Regions from separate parts of the Paenibacillus sp. NPDC057934 genome, predicted to be linked through region 2. Evidence: riboswitches for the same ligand, from Rfam matches in the RefSeq annotation. Region 2 holds a riboswitch; the other holds the start of a gene.
What was found. A riboswitch is a leader RNA that binds a small molecule or an ion and turns the genes downstream of it on or off. The one in region 2 is predicted to bind cyclic di-AMP.
Positions count from the first base shown of each region.

Region 1 (7,619 bases), on a different contig from region 2:
CTTAATACCTACGAACGGTACAACCACGCCACCGAAGCCGTAGATAAACAGGTTGCGGCCGAGTAGCCGGGACGAGCTCATTGGTTTGTACGACACCCCCCGCATAGCAAGAGGAATCAACAGCGGAATGATGATCGCATTGAAAATCAGTGCAGAGATAATGGCTGAGCTTGGCGAGCCAAGTCCCATGACATTAAGGACCTCCATCTCCGGGATCGCCAAGGTGAACATAGCCGGAATAATGGCAAAATACTTGGCGATATCGTTCGCAATACTGAACGTCGTCAACGCCCCGCGTGTCATCAACAATTGCTTCCCAATCGCCACCACCTCAATGATTTTGGAAGGATCGGAGTCCAGATCGACCATATTGGCCGCTTCCTTGGCTGCTGTGGTACCGCTGTTCATCGCCAACCCGACGTCTGCCTGGGCCAGTGCAGGTGCATCATTCGTACCGTCACCGGTCATGGCCACCAATTTACCTTGCGCCTGTTCGCGGCGAATCACCTCAATTTTGTCCTCCGGTGTACTTTCAGCAATGAAATCATCCACCCCGGCTTCACGAGCAATGGTGGCAGCAGTCAGCGGATTATCGCCAGTACACATAATTGTTTTAATCCCCATCTGCCGTAGCTCTTCGAACCGTTCCTTCATGCCGGGCTTAACCGTGTCCTTCAGGTAGATGAGTCCATAGATGCGGTTGTCTACTGCAACGGCAAGGGGAGTGCCCCCCAACCGGGCAATATCATCGGAACGGCTATCCAGATCACCCGGAATCTGTCCACCCTTCGACAATATCCATTTTTTCACGGAATCAACAGCTCCCTTGCGCACACTGCGCCCGTCACGAAGGTCGATACCACTCATCCGGGTCTCTGCCCTGAATTCCACAAATTCGCCGCCGTCTCCAAGACTGCTGTCATAGCTGCGTTCCAGCTTCTTGGCGAGTTCAATCACGGACCGCCCCTCAGGTGTCTCATCCTTCAAGGAGCTGATCGCGGCCCACGCCGTTAGATCCGATTCGGTCTCTTGACCCACTGGCACAAATTCACTCGCCATCCGGTTCCCGAAGGTAATGGTTCCTGTCTTATCCAGGATCATCGTATTGATATCCCCGGCAGCCTCCACCGCTTTCCCGGACATGGCCAGTACGTTAAACTGGGTGACCCGGTCCATGCCCGCTATGCCGATTGCCGAGAGCAGCCCGCCGATTGTTGTCGGGATCAGACAGACCAGCAGAGCAATCATGACCGGAATATCAAGCGCAATACCCAAGTATCCGGCAATCGGCCGCAAGGTAACGACAACGATCAGAAAAATAATCGTCAAGCTGATTAAGAGAGTGTTCAGTGCAATCTCGTTCGGCGTCTTCTGACGTTTGGCCCCTTCTACAAGAGAGATCATCCGGTCCAGGAACGATTCTCCGGGATCACTCGTAATCCGTACCTTGATCTCATCGCTGACAACACGTGTACCGCCGGTAACGGAGCCAAAATCTCCCCCCGCTTCCTTAATGACTGGGGCTGATTCTCCCGTAATGGCCGATTCATCCACTGAAGCCAGTCCCTCAATCACCTCGCCGTCACCCGGGATTAGTTCCCCCTGGCTGACGACCACGATATCGCCTTTACGCAGCTCAGAGGAGGAGACCGTCTTAATCGCTGTTCCCACCAGTTTATTGGCTGTAATATCCTGTTTAGTCTTCTTCAGCGAATCGGCCTGGGCCTTTCCGCGACCCTCGGCAAGCGCTTCGGCGAAATTAGCGAACAGAACGGTAAAGAGCAAAATGCAGAATACCGTAATGTTAAAACCCATCGACTGCTCGGCATGAAAATATCCGGGAGCCAGCACCATAAGCAGAACGATGATGGTACCAATCTCGACTACGAACATTACCGGATTCTTCAGCAGAGTTACCGGGTTCAGCTTCACAAAACTATCCTTCACAGCGCTGAGGAGTATCGGTCCGGTCAGCAGCTTTTTTCTTTTCGCAGTACTCATCTTGTTCTCCCTCTCTTTCTAAGCTTCGCTTAAGCAAAGCCTGCCATGGACAGCCACTGCTTACCGCAAGGTCAAGTACTCGGCAACCGGCCCCAGCACAATGACTGGCAAAAAGGTTAGCGCACCGATGATCAGAACGGTACCGATCAGAATACCTGTGAACAAGCCGTTGTCTGTGCGGAAGGTTCCGGTAGTCTCTGGCACAGTGTTCTTGCGGAGCAAGGACCCGGCAACCGCCAGCATAGCGATAACGGAGACGTATCGGCCCAACAGCATGACGATCCCGGTCGTTATATTCCAGAAGGAGGTATTATCCACCAGTCCCTCAAAGCCAGATCCGTTATTGGCGGCCGAGGAAACATATTCATATAACACTTGGGTCATCCCGTGAAAGCCCGGATTGGTTATCGAGCCTTTACCTAGCTCTGTCAGGAAGGCTCCCGCGGTCGGTACCAGGATAATAAGCGGGTGAATCAGGATCGCGATAGCGATCAGCTTCATCTCTCTGGCTTCGATCTTCCTTCCGAGGAATTCCGGGGTTCTGCCGACCATGAGTCCGCACAGGAAAACACCCATAATCGCATACATCAGCATATTAATCAGCCCTACACCCTTACCGCCAAACACATTGTTCAGCATCATAAGCGCCAGCGGCGTAATCTCACCCAGCGGTGTCAGCGTGTCATGCATATTGTTAACACTGCCTGTGGTCGCCGCGGTTGTCACCGTAGTGAACAGGGAGGACTGTGGAATCCCGAAGCGAACTTCCTTGCCTTCCATGCTACCCTGTGAGGACTCGATGCCCAAGGCGTTGATCGCCGGATTCCCACGGGTTTCCGCATAATAGTTCAGCCCCAGCAGCAGCACGAAGAGCGTCATCATCGCGGTGAAAATCACCCAGCCCTGGCGTTTGTTTTTGGCAAACAAACCGTACGTATACGGAAGTGCTGCGGGCAGCATCCACATCGAAAGAATCTCCAGCACATTCGTAATCGGACTTGGATTCTCGAACGGATGTGACGAGTTGGCCCCGAAGAACCCCCCACCGTTTGTTCCGAGATGCTTGATCGATTCCAGGGAAGCCACAGGCCCTATCGCAATGTGTTGCGCCTGGCCCTCAAGTGTTGTGACTTCAAGCGTAGGCTTCAGCGTCTGCGGCACATGCAGGCCCACTAGAATCAGCGTTACCAATAATGCCAGCGGCAGAAAGATCCGCACATGCGCTTTTACAAAGTCTTCAAAAAAGTTCCCCACCGATTCCCGCCCGGTGATTCCTCTGACAAACGCTATCGCTACGGAGAAGCCGCTGGCAGCAGAGGTGAACATCATCATCGTAATCACAGCCATTTGCGAGAAATAGGACAGACCAGTCTCTCCGCTGTAGTGCTGAAGATTCGTATTTGTCATAAAACTGATTACAGTGTTGAACGTGAGCGTCTGCTCCATATCAGAAGTCCCATTTGGATTAAGCGGCAGGCCACGCTGCACTCGCAGAATAATATAACTAAAGGCTACCAGCACGATATTCGTTAAAATGAAGCTTAACGCGTATTTCTTCCAGGACATTCCTTCCCGTTGCTTCAGCCCAATTAGGCGGTAGATACCATTCTCTGTACGCCCAAACCATTTGTCTGTACGGTTAGGCTCGCCAGAGAATACATGATACACATAGGTGCCCACTGGCTTCACCAGAAGCAGAAGGATTAAGATAACTACGACCATTTGCAGAGTGCCCATGAATGTCCCTCCTTAGCAAGACTTCTATTTCTGTTGTCATTCCTCGCATCAGATGTAGCTAAAATTTCTCCGGGTGAATCAGCGCATATACCAGATAGATGAATAGCAGCAAGGTCACCGCAATAATCACAATCACCGCTCATTCCCCCCTGCATCCCGGGCTACACCCGAGCACCATTGAACAAATCCATAGAACAAGCCGTATATAACGACCAGCGCAGCAATCATATACAAATCCAGCATCGTTTCCCGCCCCTTTGTTTATCCCTGATCACGGGATGATTTATCCGCCAAAAAAATGGCATCCCCGCTATGGGAATAGATGACATAACTTGCACCCAGTCTTTTATAGACCAATCTAGGGTTCAAGGAGGATGTGATGACAAAGATGGGCTGTGTGGTCCAGGCCCGGCACATCTGGATGTAACGGCAGCATAGCGTAAAGCTGCTCTCGAACAGATACACCTTGCCTACAGGAAAAGATGGACGAAACCACGTTTTCTGATGGCGAGTATCTACTAAAACAGTGTTCTCAACTCCCAGTTCCTCTAAACGGGCCTTCTCCTCTTGATTGTTCGTTAACCCTGCTACCTGGACGCCTCTAAATTTTAAAATCTTGATAAAATGCTCTCCAGCTTTTGTTGGTGCGCATACCAGCACATATTCCATCTGATCCGCCATATCTCTTATCCCCTCCTGCTCTTGTACAACAACAAGGAGGCAACGAAAATCTCCGAAAGGAACATGACCTATCGTCATTTTCGGACACAGCCATGTCTGGCTGTGTCACGTCACCAGACGCTGCCTTACAAGCGTTTTGCTTATAAAAGCACAGCAAAAAACCACAAAGGATCTCCTCTGTGGCTCGCTAACGGTCACATTGCACTCATCCTCTCTCCATACGCTTACGAGGTTAGCTGACGGATTCGGGCGGTGAGAGTCGCCCTACCCGTATAAATGCATACTTGATGCATCCATACAGGATTCACCCCTTAACCGGCTCCGACTCTCACATCGGCTGCCGATTGTTGGTTCCCCCGCTTTCCTTGACGGAAATTAAGCGGATCAACTATTCAGTTGTGGTTGAAACAGATGTAATCATACTCTCATGCTGGAATTTTTGTAAAACGCCAAGGATGCCAAAATAATGCATAAAGAAAACCCTTTTCATATCAGGTAGCGCTTTCTTGATATTCAATCTCTCTATATCTCTTATTTTCACGTTTTTGTCACGATTATCGAAAATTTTAGGTAGATGGGGATTCTTTTTCTCCAAAGGACGGAATTTCAGGTTTTTCGCCCGTTTTCCGTTCAAAAATGAAAAACGATGCTTGAGGGAGATAGAGGCCTCATAACGTGCAATAAACATGCTTTTACTCCCCTTTCTCTCCCTTGGTTGCTGAAATTCCGTGGATAGACGTTACTATGAAAGATTTTCTCTTTTTACAAAAGAAAGCGGTGCGGCGTATGATTCGGATTATGATCACACCGCCTGAAGCGGGTGTGCTTTGGCGTATTGTGGTGTGATAACAGCGATCATAGCTATATTGCTACCGACACTCATCACATCCCTCTGCAAATCATGGGAATCGGGGAGGGTCCAAGGTGGAACTAGAACAACAACACAAGCTGACACGAATAGAAATCTTTGCTGTCCCTGCTTCCGGGGCTATCCAGAGCTGGCAACCGAGCCAGTTCGCAATGGTGCAGACTGCCTTGCAGAATTTGCAGGCAATTTTGTACCCGCCTGTCCTTTCCGGAAAGTTCCAGCAGGAGAATCAAAAGCCTAAGCTGCTCCATCTGTCCGTGGAACAACTTCCTGGAGCATCCTCATTGCCACCAGCATGGATCAGCCTGGACACAGGCTGGCTGGTGGAACACTCCGTCGCCTATTATTCCATTCTGTAATGTCAACATTCTTCCACTCCGAAAGGAAGGTGCGCACCATGCACACCCCTTTGTCCACAATATCAGCAGCCCCCGTACCGCCCGCCGCATACCTGGCGGGCGAGCCTGGACAGCCGGCATACGACCGGCTTGTCCTCTCCGCACTGCGCTACGGCTTGGGCCTTCCCTTGGCGGACATTGGTGAGATTCTCCATCTCCCCGTCCCTGAGCTGAAGATGCAGCTAAGAGCCCTGCGCGAAGACATGTGCACGGCTCACGATTCTTTCCCACTACTTGCTTAACAACGTTTTACCCCTAAATTTATATACAACATAAAGCATCAGCGGAAGGATTAAAGCACAGGTGAAGTCCCAGAAGATATAGTAGTCGACAATATAATCGAAATAAACGGTATTGGTCGTGATGGCAAACGCCAATCCAAAGACAAGCATGCCGCCAGGAATAGACAACGGACGATAATCACGTAGCTTGAAGAGTTGCGCGGTCCCGAGCAGGAAAGCATAGAAGTCCAGAATTGTTTTGAAAAATGTAGATAAAATCCAATTGATAGCCAGGATAGCCTCCACTCGCTGCAGAAAATTCCCCACGTTGATCTTTTGCGCTGCGGCATAGGTAGCATAGAGATAGCTGGAGGCCAGGTTGGGTCCAATCACTAGAAGAGTGAGCAAGATTATAGAACAAATCGCCATCCCTCCAAGGAAAACCCCGATTAAATAATCCCTTTCCGTAGTCTTGCTGGTAACCACATAGGGTAGGAACATAAGCACAGTATTCAGCTCACAGAACGTAAAAGTGCTGCTGTATAATGAACCATGCGTAATCGCCCGAAGTCCCTCGCCCATTACAGGCTGGAGTCTGGACAATTCGGCTTGAGGTAGCAACAGAACGAACAGGGCCAGAAACAGGAAGATATATAAAGGAAAAAAAGTCTCTCCCGACCGGGCAATCGATTCTAGTCCACTCTTCGCTCCCCATACCAACGTAATGATCATCATGAAGTGAATGGCGTTGATCGGTGTTTCCGTAAAAATCTGGGTAGTGAGAAAATCACCGGCTTCCCGGAGAAGCATCGCTGTAGTAACCAAATAATAGTATAGGTAAAATAAAGAAATCAGCCCACCGATCCATCTCCCCAAGAGACGCCGGTTGTATTGAATAATCGTCAGCTTGGGAAACAGGCGGCTAAACCGGTACAGAAACCAGGCAATAGGCCAACCGATCAGAAGGCCCATTCCGCCAGAGATCCATCCATCTTGCTTGGCTGCCGATATCGTGAGCGAGGGAAGAATCAACAGCATATCACCAATAATAAAGTAGATGACCAGCACAGCAAGTTGTCTGGAGCTGATTCTCCCATTTTCCATGCCTCAATCATCCTTTACCTGTAGAATGTGCTGCATCCATCGATACAGAGGTTTGTAGATCAGCTCAGGAATCCGCATTGGACTGGGTGTTTGGATTCCTTTTAAAGCCACAATACTGACGACTGCCCCGGCAACCAGCAAAACTATAAAAATTAGCGTTTCTCGCGCCCAGCCTTTCCTGATCAAGGGAGGGAGTTCGAAGGCAGCGATGGCGAGGGAACAAAAACTGACGACAATGATCGTAAGTGTCATGTCTATTTCTCCTTCATCCGACGCTCAATCGAATTGCTGATCATGCCCGTGTTACGAATATGAGCATCCACCTTATACACCACTTTCAGATGGGGAAATTCATCATTCCATTGGGGCTCCATCTTCTTCCACAGCTTGGGGTAAGCGTTGTTGATCGCCTGTCCGAACCCGAAAACATCCACTTTATAACGGCGTTGGACCGCCTCAACCGATTTCCTCATCAAATCTTCAAGATCCTGTTCCCCAGCAGCTTGCAGCTGTTCCAGCACCATTGGATCATTGATGTTCAGACTGCACTCCAATTCCCCGATGTTGCTTTCCACTTTGGCGCTGATCTCAATAACAGGTTTACCCGCT
Region 1 is NZ_JBHVPB010000004.1:451,360-458,978, reverse strand. Features, by position in the region: gene kdpB (potassium-transporting ATPase subunit KdpB) at 1-2,001, opposite strand, end outside; gene kdpA (potassium-transporting ATPase subunit KdpA) at 2,062-3,738, opposite strand; gene kdpF (K(+)-transporting ATPase subunit F) at 3,797-3,868, opposite strand; gene ACFVRY_RS11880 (hypothetical protein) at 4,000-4,419, opposite strand; cyclic di-AMP (ydaO/yuaA leader) riboswitch at 4,625-4,811, opposite strand; gene ACFVRY_RS11875 (hypothetical protein) at 4,808-5,107, opposite strand; gene ACFVRY_RS11870 (hypothetical protein) at 5,344-5,646, shown strand; gene ACFVRY_RS11865 (GerAB/ArcD/ProY family transporter) at 5,916-7,010, opposite strand; gene ACFVRY_RS11860 (hypothetical protein) at 7,014-7,262, opposite strand; gene ACFVRY_RS11855 (Ger(x)C family spore germination protein) at 7,265-7,619, opposite strand, start outside.
Region 1: it holds a riboswitch for cyclic di-AMP, as region 2 does, so the genes downstream of both, ACFVRY_RS11880 (hypothetical protein) here and ACFVRY_RS28105 (resuscitation-promoting factor) in region 2, are expected to answer to the same signal.

Region 2 (7,619 bases):
TTGAGGTTATTGGCGATCGTCTTGCGCCGCTGGGTAAAGGAAGCCTGTACCACATCGAAGAAGTGCTTCTCATCGGCAACCTCTACTGGTGGACGCTCCCGTACCTTCAGTCGGATCACTGCCGACTCTACATTCGGCTGCGGGATGAATACGGTGTGCGGCACAATGCAGACCAGCTCCGGCTCACTGTAATACTGTACGGCGATACTCAGACTGCCATACTCTTTGCCGCCCGGGGAAGCTGCCATCCGTTCGGCAACCTCCTTCTGGATCATAACAACGATATTATCAAGCGGTAGCTTCTCTTCTAGCAGCTTCATAAGGATTGGCGTCGTAACATAATAAGGCAAGTTAGCAACTACGCTTACTCGATCTACGGAGGCAAAGTCCTCCTTGAAGAGTTGCTGTAAGTCCACCTTCAGTACGTCATCATTACGAACCTTCACATGGGGGTATGGGGAGAGTACATCCTTCAGAATCGGGATCAGCCGTCTGTCGATCTCCACCGCTGTTACGGCACCGGCAGTTTGCGCCAAGCGCTCTGTCAGTGCCCCGATTCCAGGACCGATCTCCAGTGCACCTGCAGTATTGTCCAGCTCAGCGGCGTTTACAATTTTATCGAGAATATTCTGGTCAATCAGAAAGTTCTGACCCAGACTTTTTTTGAATGAGAACCCGTACCGTTGAATGATTTCCTTTGTCCGTTTAGGGGTTGAAACGCTCTCTTTGCCAGTCATGAAGTTATGCCTCCCTGTTCAATTTGGGCGAGGGCTCCGGCAAACTCCTCCCGCGTAATGCCAAACATTGCAAGCCGCTTGAAGAGTTGCTTGCCGTTGCAGTACCCAATGCCAAGCAGATTGCCTAGCAGCATCCTTCTCTGAGCGGCCTGTGGGTGCACCAGCATGCCTGCCGCCATTAGGTCATCCAGCCCTATCAGGGCTGGTGCGCCCTCGAAGGACGTATGTACATGCGCCAGCGCGTGGCGGATCGCCTCAGGTGCAGCATTTTCGACGCCAATGTCACCCTTACGAGTAGCATCCTTCTCGGGGATGAAGGCATGCTTGCAGCCTGGAACCTTGCTTGAAACGATCTTGCGGATACGCTCCCCCGCATGGTCAGGATCCGTTAGAATAATCACACCCCGCCGTTCCATGGCGAGCGCGATTTTGGCAATCACCTTCTTGTCCACCGCGGAGCCGCCAGTCTCGATGGTATCCGCCTGAACCGCTCGCTTGATGGCTATCGTGTCGCTCTTGCCTTCGACAACGATTACTTCCTTGATCATAAGTGTTTACTCCTTCTCGTAAACGCAAAAAGAAGAGGATTCGCTCCCCTTCTTTTTGGCTAAAGAATGTATAAGTGATGAGCGGTAGCTCTGCGATCATTTCCTGAGCACAAGTTATTCTTAATTGCTACCCTCACTATAGCTGATTCAACCTAATTTTGCAAAAGCTCAGACTTAGTTAAGCTCTGGTTTTACAGGTCCGATCACATACACAGCACGAGACTTGCGTCCGAAATTACGTGCATGGTTCAGCGAATCGTAGTAGACATCCACCTTATTGCCTTTGATAGCGCCACCAGTATCTTCTGCACGGCGGAAACCCAGGCCTTCGATATATACCCACCAACCGATAGGAATTACATTAGGGTCCACTGCAATCGTACGTCCTTCCGTTACGCGTGTGCCGGAGGCGGTACGAGTTCCAATGCCCGGTTCTTCTGAAGAATAAGCAGTCATCGAGACGTTCTTGATTAATTTCTTGTATTCAAAATTGACGCCCGATTTAGTGGCGACATTACTGCTCTTGGCACTGGTTTTTGTTGAAATGGTAGCATTAGCTGTTTTGGAAGTTGTTGTTTGGGCCACTGTTACAGGTTTTGGGAGAGGCTTTGTGCCAACGGCGATAATTTTGTCTTTGGTCACCGTCTGCACTTCTTTCCCAACCATACGCATGGAAGCCAGTTCACCGTCTTGATAAACCTTTTCGATGTGCTGGATCATGACGCCTGGTGCGCCCGCCTGTGCCACTCTGACTGTTCCCTTGGTAAGGGAGGGGTCTGCCGTCTTGATGACTCGATATGGCAAGTTCGTTGTCCGCTGTACAGTTTGTTTGTTAATGCGGACAATCTTGATATCCATATTGGCAGAGATAGTGGTATCTAGCGAAGGGAAAATCTTATCATGGCCTTCGAGGGCAATACCCAGCTTCTTGATGGCCTGACCGATTGTTTTCTCGGTCGTATAAAAAATCTTTTTTGCACCATCCGCAGAAAGACTGAATGGCTGCGCACGGTTAATTACGACACGGTCGCCGTCTTTTATTTCATCACTAAGGCCTATAGATAGTTGATCATGCGGCTGCAGCGAAATTTGCTCTTTTGCTAGTGCATCACTGAGAATCGCTTCACGCGTTTCCAGAGACTGCGTTTTCCCGTCTATTACTAAAGTGATCTGCTTGCTGCTTTGACCGTGCACGTACAGCAGAATGATCAGCGTGATCAAAATCGATAACACGCCGGCAAGTGAAAGTACGCGAAAATTCACTTGTTCCCACCGTAAAGCGTAAGACCTGCTGGATGATTGCGAATCATGGGATACTTCTGGTTGGAATACGCCCATTCTCTCCATCCTCCTTACATAGCCCCGTCGTCAGCTGTATACCAAGATGACTGTCATCATTCGGACGAAACTATTCGAGATTGTCACAGGACACGCTATTTGCAATACCTTTGCGTCTCCTGCTCATGGATCGCCTGCCCGGCATAGTGCTCCCCCCACATCTGTTATATAACAGTATGCAGGGTACATTCGCATTATTCAAAATAAAAGAAGCCTAAAAGAGTTCTATGAGGACTCTTTCGTGGCTTCTCCGATGTTAGAATACGCGGCTTATGCACGAGGTTTCCTCTCTTACTTTCGCTTACGGGGTTAGCTGTCGGGTTCGGACGAAAGAGAGACGCCCTATCTTGGGTCACCCGCTCACGGCGGTTGCCCTTAAATTCACCCCAAAGACCACGTGAAGAAATCAAATAGTGTCTGCGGCATTCTATGCTGTGCTTGTGGTACTCTGCATGCGGCAAAACAATATTGGTTCCCCCGTTCTCCATACGGAGACTCAGCGAGACGATCCATGATAGCGTGGGCTGTCACTGTAACAACAGCTCACTGCACTGAAAAGATGATATCCTTTTTTGATGCATGTTGTAAAGGACGATTCAACCACGTTTACGCAAATATATGGTTAAAATATTGTAATATTCGGCTGTTTTTTTATTAAAAAAGTTTAATACATCGGCTATCCTCTATTTTTCACCGTGTTTTCTCCCGATTTCACTCAATGCCAAATCGTTCCAGCGCGTTCGCATACGTAATTTCAGCCAATTCCTCCCAAGTTATCCCTTTAATTTCTGCCGCAGCTTCTGCCACCAACTTGACATGAGCGCTCTCATTTCGCTTCCCGCGGAAGGGGTGTGGCGTCAGATACGGGGAGTCTGTTTCGATCAACAAACGGTCCAGTGGCGTCTGCGCCAGCACCTCTTTGGGAACCCTTGCATTCTTGAACGTTATCGGTCCTCCGAAGGATAAATGGAACCCCAAATCCAAGCACATTTTCGCTGTCTCCCAGCTGCCGGAGAAGGAATGCATTACACCACCAACCTCGTTAGCCTTCTCCTCGCGGAGAATTCGTACCACGTCCTCATGGGCATCTCGATCATGAATACAGATAGGCATCTTCAGCTCACGGGCTAGTCCGATCTGCTTACGGAAGACCTCATGCTGCACGTCCTTAGGAGAGGTATCCCAGTAATAATCGAGACCGATTTCACCAATGGCGACAACCTTCTTGTGACTACACAGCGAGGCGATCCAATCGAGGTCCCCCTCCTTCATGTCAATCGCATCCTGCGGATGCCATCCCACGGCTGCATAAATATAATCATACGATTCGGCGAGCTGCATCGTGGTTGGAATCGTCTCCCGGTTAAATCCGATATTGATCATTTTGCTGACACCGGCCTCCACCGCACGGGCAATGACCTGTTCACGGTCCTCGTCGAATTGCGGAGCATCCAGATGGGTATGTGTGTCGAATAAGTACATGTACTGTTGTCCTCCCGGTCTTGATTTCTATGTTCAAAGATAACTATTTAATCTTTATTTCGCGAATATTTCAGCAATGGAGTCAGGCAGTTTTGAAAGCGCCTTATTCAGCTTGTCTTGTGGAAAATATAAGTGATATCTTCCACGGTGAATGCCGCTGATGGAACGAATAATGTCTGAAACTTCCGAAATTTCACGCAGCCGATCCTTCCGGTCAAGCAGCAATATTTGGTTGCTGTCAAAACCCTCTCCCGGACGAAACACATCATACGGAAGGTCTGACGGAAAATCAATTTCCAAATCATATTCCGGGTTCAGTCCCGCTCCGGCAAAACTGCGGCGAATTTCGTCAATCGTCTCCGGATCGAGGCTCTCCATCTCCACATATTTATACAGTTTACGATGAATAAACCGGCTACACAAGTCGCTTAGCAGCCCATCCTCCTCCAGTGTCCATTGCATGAAGGCTGTCTGAACTAGCGCCTCATCTAGCAGCAAATACTGTTCCACTGTCACTTCTCCCTGAAGCAAGTCACCCAGCGGATGAATCATAAATTTAAAATTATACCCCTCTAAATACAGCTCTTTAGCCCGGCGGAAAATCTGTCGTAAAATAATTTCAGAACTCCGGGTTACCGGGTGGAAATATACTTGCCAGTACATTTGATACCGCGACATCAAATAGTCCTCTATCGCATGCATTCCTGATTCCTTAACTACAACTCTTCCATTGTAGGGACGAAGCACCCGCAGAATTCGATCGATGTCAATCGTGCCGTAGTTTACGCCGGTGTAATAAGCATCGCGCAGCAGATAATCCATCCGGTCAGCATCGAGCGGACTGGACACCAAATTGACAACAATTTCGTGCTCATAGGTTTTAGCGATAACTGAAGCCACTTTCTGAGGAAAATCTTCCTCTACATCCCGCAGAATATTGGTGATTTCTGTGTTCTCCAGAATGATCCGGCACGTCCAGTCCTCATGGTTCATTTCAAAAGCTTCTTCTATAGAATGGGAGAACGGACCATGCCCCAAATCATGAAGCAGCGCTGCACAGAGCGTGAGCAATCGTTCTTCCGGAATCCAGCCTTTATATCCACTTCGCTCAAACTGGGAAATAATTCGACGGGTAATTTCATAGACACCAAGAGAATGCGAGAATCGGCTGTGTTCTGCACCATGGAAAGTCAGATAAGAGGTGCCTAGTTGCCGAATCCGGCGCAACCGTTGAAATTCCCTGGTATTAATCAAACGCCAGATGATCACATCCTGCACGTGAATATAATTGTGAACCGGATCTTTGAAAACCTTCTCTTCTGTGAGCGGCTTCTTCATGACATCAACTCCTTCATATAATTTTAATTAGTCATTTCGCGCTTGGCGGTATATAATGGGTAATAATGTCGCACTTTGTCGAATTATGACACAAAATGAGTGGTTGAATCGACAAAATTTATTTATGTAATTTTTGGGTGGTTTCGCTTCAAACCTAACAGCACTGTACATTTCCATAAAATTACCCTAAAATTCGTTAGAAAAAAGGTTGACTGTTTTGGGAATCGTTGGTATTATGGATATCATAAAACAGTGAAGAATGTCGAATAATGACGCTTTTGATATTTGAAAGGGGCAACGATTACTATGATGAAATCAACAGGAATTGTAAGAAAAGTAGACGAACTGGGACGGGTTGTTATTCCAATTGAATTGCGCCGTACGCTTGGCATTGGTGAAAAGGATGCGCTCGAAATTTACGTGGACGGTGAGCGGATCATGCTTAAGAAATATGAGCCTGCCTGCATCTTCTGTGGCAATGCTGAGAACGTAACTTATTTCAAAGGAAAAATTGTTTGTCATGAATGCATTTCTACTATCCCTACCCCTGTGACAAACTAAAACAAATAGTATATAATAAGAATAAATCAAATTGTTAATTCTAACCTTTTTATATCTCCTTGGCCCTCCGTGTATGCGGGGGGTACTTTTTTTTGTGGGGGCACCCTCCCAAACCCTCCCTGTAGGGAGGGCCCCAAAGGGCTGCCAGCCCTCTGGACACCCGGAAGGGCACACCCGCGGACAGTGCGGCAATCGCGGACGGAAGGTGGTGGTAGCGTTAGGACCGGCCCCCTGGGCCTCGTCATGCGGCGCGGACGAGATGAGCTACGGCGTGCGGATTGTGGCGGCTCTCCCTTTGGGAATTGGCTTGCGTCGGCGATAGGCGTACAGCTGATTCGGCGAATGAGTTACGACGAGCGGACTACGGCGGCTCTCCCTTCGGGAATTGCCCTACGTTAGCGCCGGGTGGTGATACGTCTAACCCAGCGTGCTACAGATGGCGGGGGTTCATCGCTCTCCCTTCAGGAATCGGCTTGCATCGGCGATAGGCTTACAGCTGATTCGGAGAACGAGTTACGACGAGCGGACTACGGCGGCTCTCCCTTCGGGAATGGCTGATGTCTGCGCTAGGCATACCGTTGATTCGACGGATAAGTTACGACGAGCGGACTGCGATGGCTCTCCCTTCGGGATTTGCCTAGCTTCGTCGTAAGCATTACTTCTTCAAAATAACCGCTTAATGTTTTCCCAATATTCCCTCAGCATTATCAAACATCATTTACCCTGTCCAATTTATACACTTAGATCCAAATTATACTTTTAGAATGCTATTCCCGCTCCAGCAGCGCGTTATAAATATCTCGTTTGGCCACACCGCGGTCGGAAGCGGCTTTTTTCATAGCTTCTTTGCGAGGGATGTCGTTAGCCTCGTAGTGGGCTACGTGTTCTTCGATGCTCAGTTCACGCCACCAAGCGGACTCGGCAGCGGCTGCCTCTTCTTTACTCTCACCCTCAACGACAATGACATATTCTCCAAGCGGAGGATGCTCGTCTAGCCAAGCGCTACACTCTTCAATCGTTCCGCGCAGAAATTCCTCGTACCGCTTAGTTAGTTCACGGGCTAGAACAACACGGCGGTTACCGAATGCCTCCTGCAAATGCTCCAAGGTCTTAAGTACCCGATGCGGGGACTCGTAAAACAATAATGTTCCCTGAGCAGAACGCAGAGGAGCTAAGACAGCACGAATGTCTTTACGCTCCCGGGGAAGAAAGCCGGCAAAAGTGAAGGTTGTCGTCGGCAATCCGGAAGCAATCAATGCGGACAACGCAGCGTTCGCACCGGGTACCGGAATGACCGGGATACCATGGCTAATAGCAAGTGCAACGAGGTCAGAACCAGGGTCAGAAATAGCCGGCAGACCGGCGTCACTGACAAGCGCCAAATTTTTACCTTCTATTATATAGCGTATTAGCTCCGGCCCACTTGCCGCCTTATTATGCTCGTGATAGCTGAATAGCATAGATGGGGAAATCTCAAAATGACTCAGCAGCTTTCGCGTATTTCGTGTATCCTCAGCAGCAATAATGTCACACTCCTGGAGGGTACGCACTGCACGATAAGTCATATCCTCCAGGTTGCCAATAGGTGTAGCCACAAGATAAAGTGAGCCGCTCC
Region 2 is NZ_JBHVPB010000018.1:46,427-54,045, forward strand. Features, by position in the region: gene rsmA (16S rRNA (adenine(1518)-N(6)/adenine(1519)-N(6))-dimethyltransferase RsmA) at 1-737, opposite strand, end outside; gene rnmV (ribonuclease M5) at 734-1,285, opposite strand; gene ACFVRY_RS28105 (resuscitation-promoting factor) at 1,460-2,623, opposite strand; cyclic di-AMP (ydaO/yuaA leader) riboswitch at 2,907-3,135, opposite strand; gene ACFVRY_RS28110 (TatD family hydrolase) at 3,335-4,105, opposite strand; gene ACFVRY_RS28115 (HD domain-containing protein) at 4,160-5,443, opposite strand; gene ACFVRY_RS28120 (AbrB/MazE/SpoVT family DNA-binding domain-containing protein) at 5,750-6,004, shown strand; gene ACFVRY_RS28125 (hypothetical protein) at 6,248-6,403, shown strand; gene rsmI (16S rRNA (cytidine(1402)-2'-O)-methyltransferase) at 6,772-7,619, opposite strand, start outside.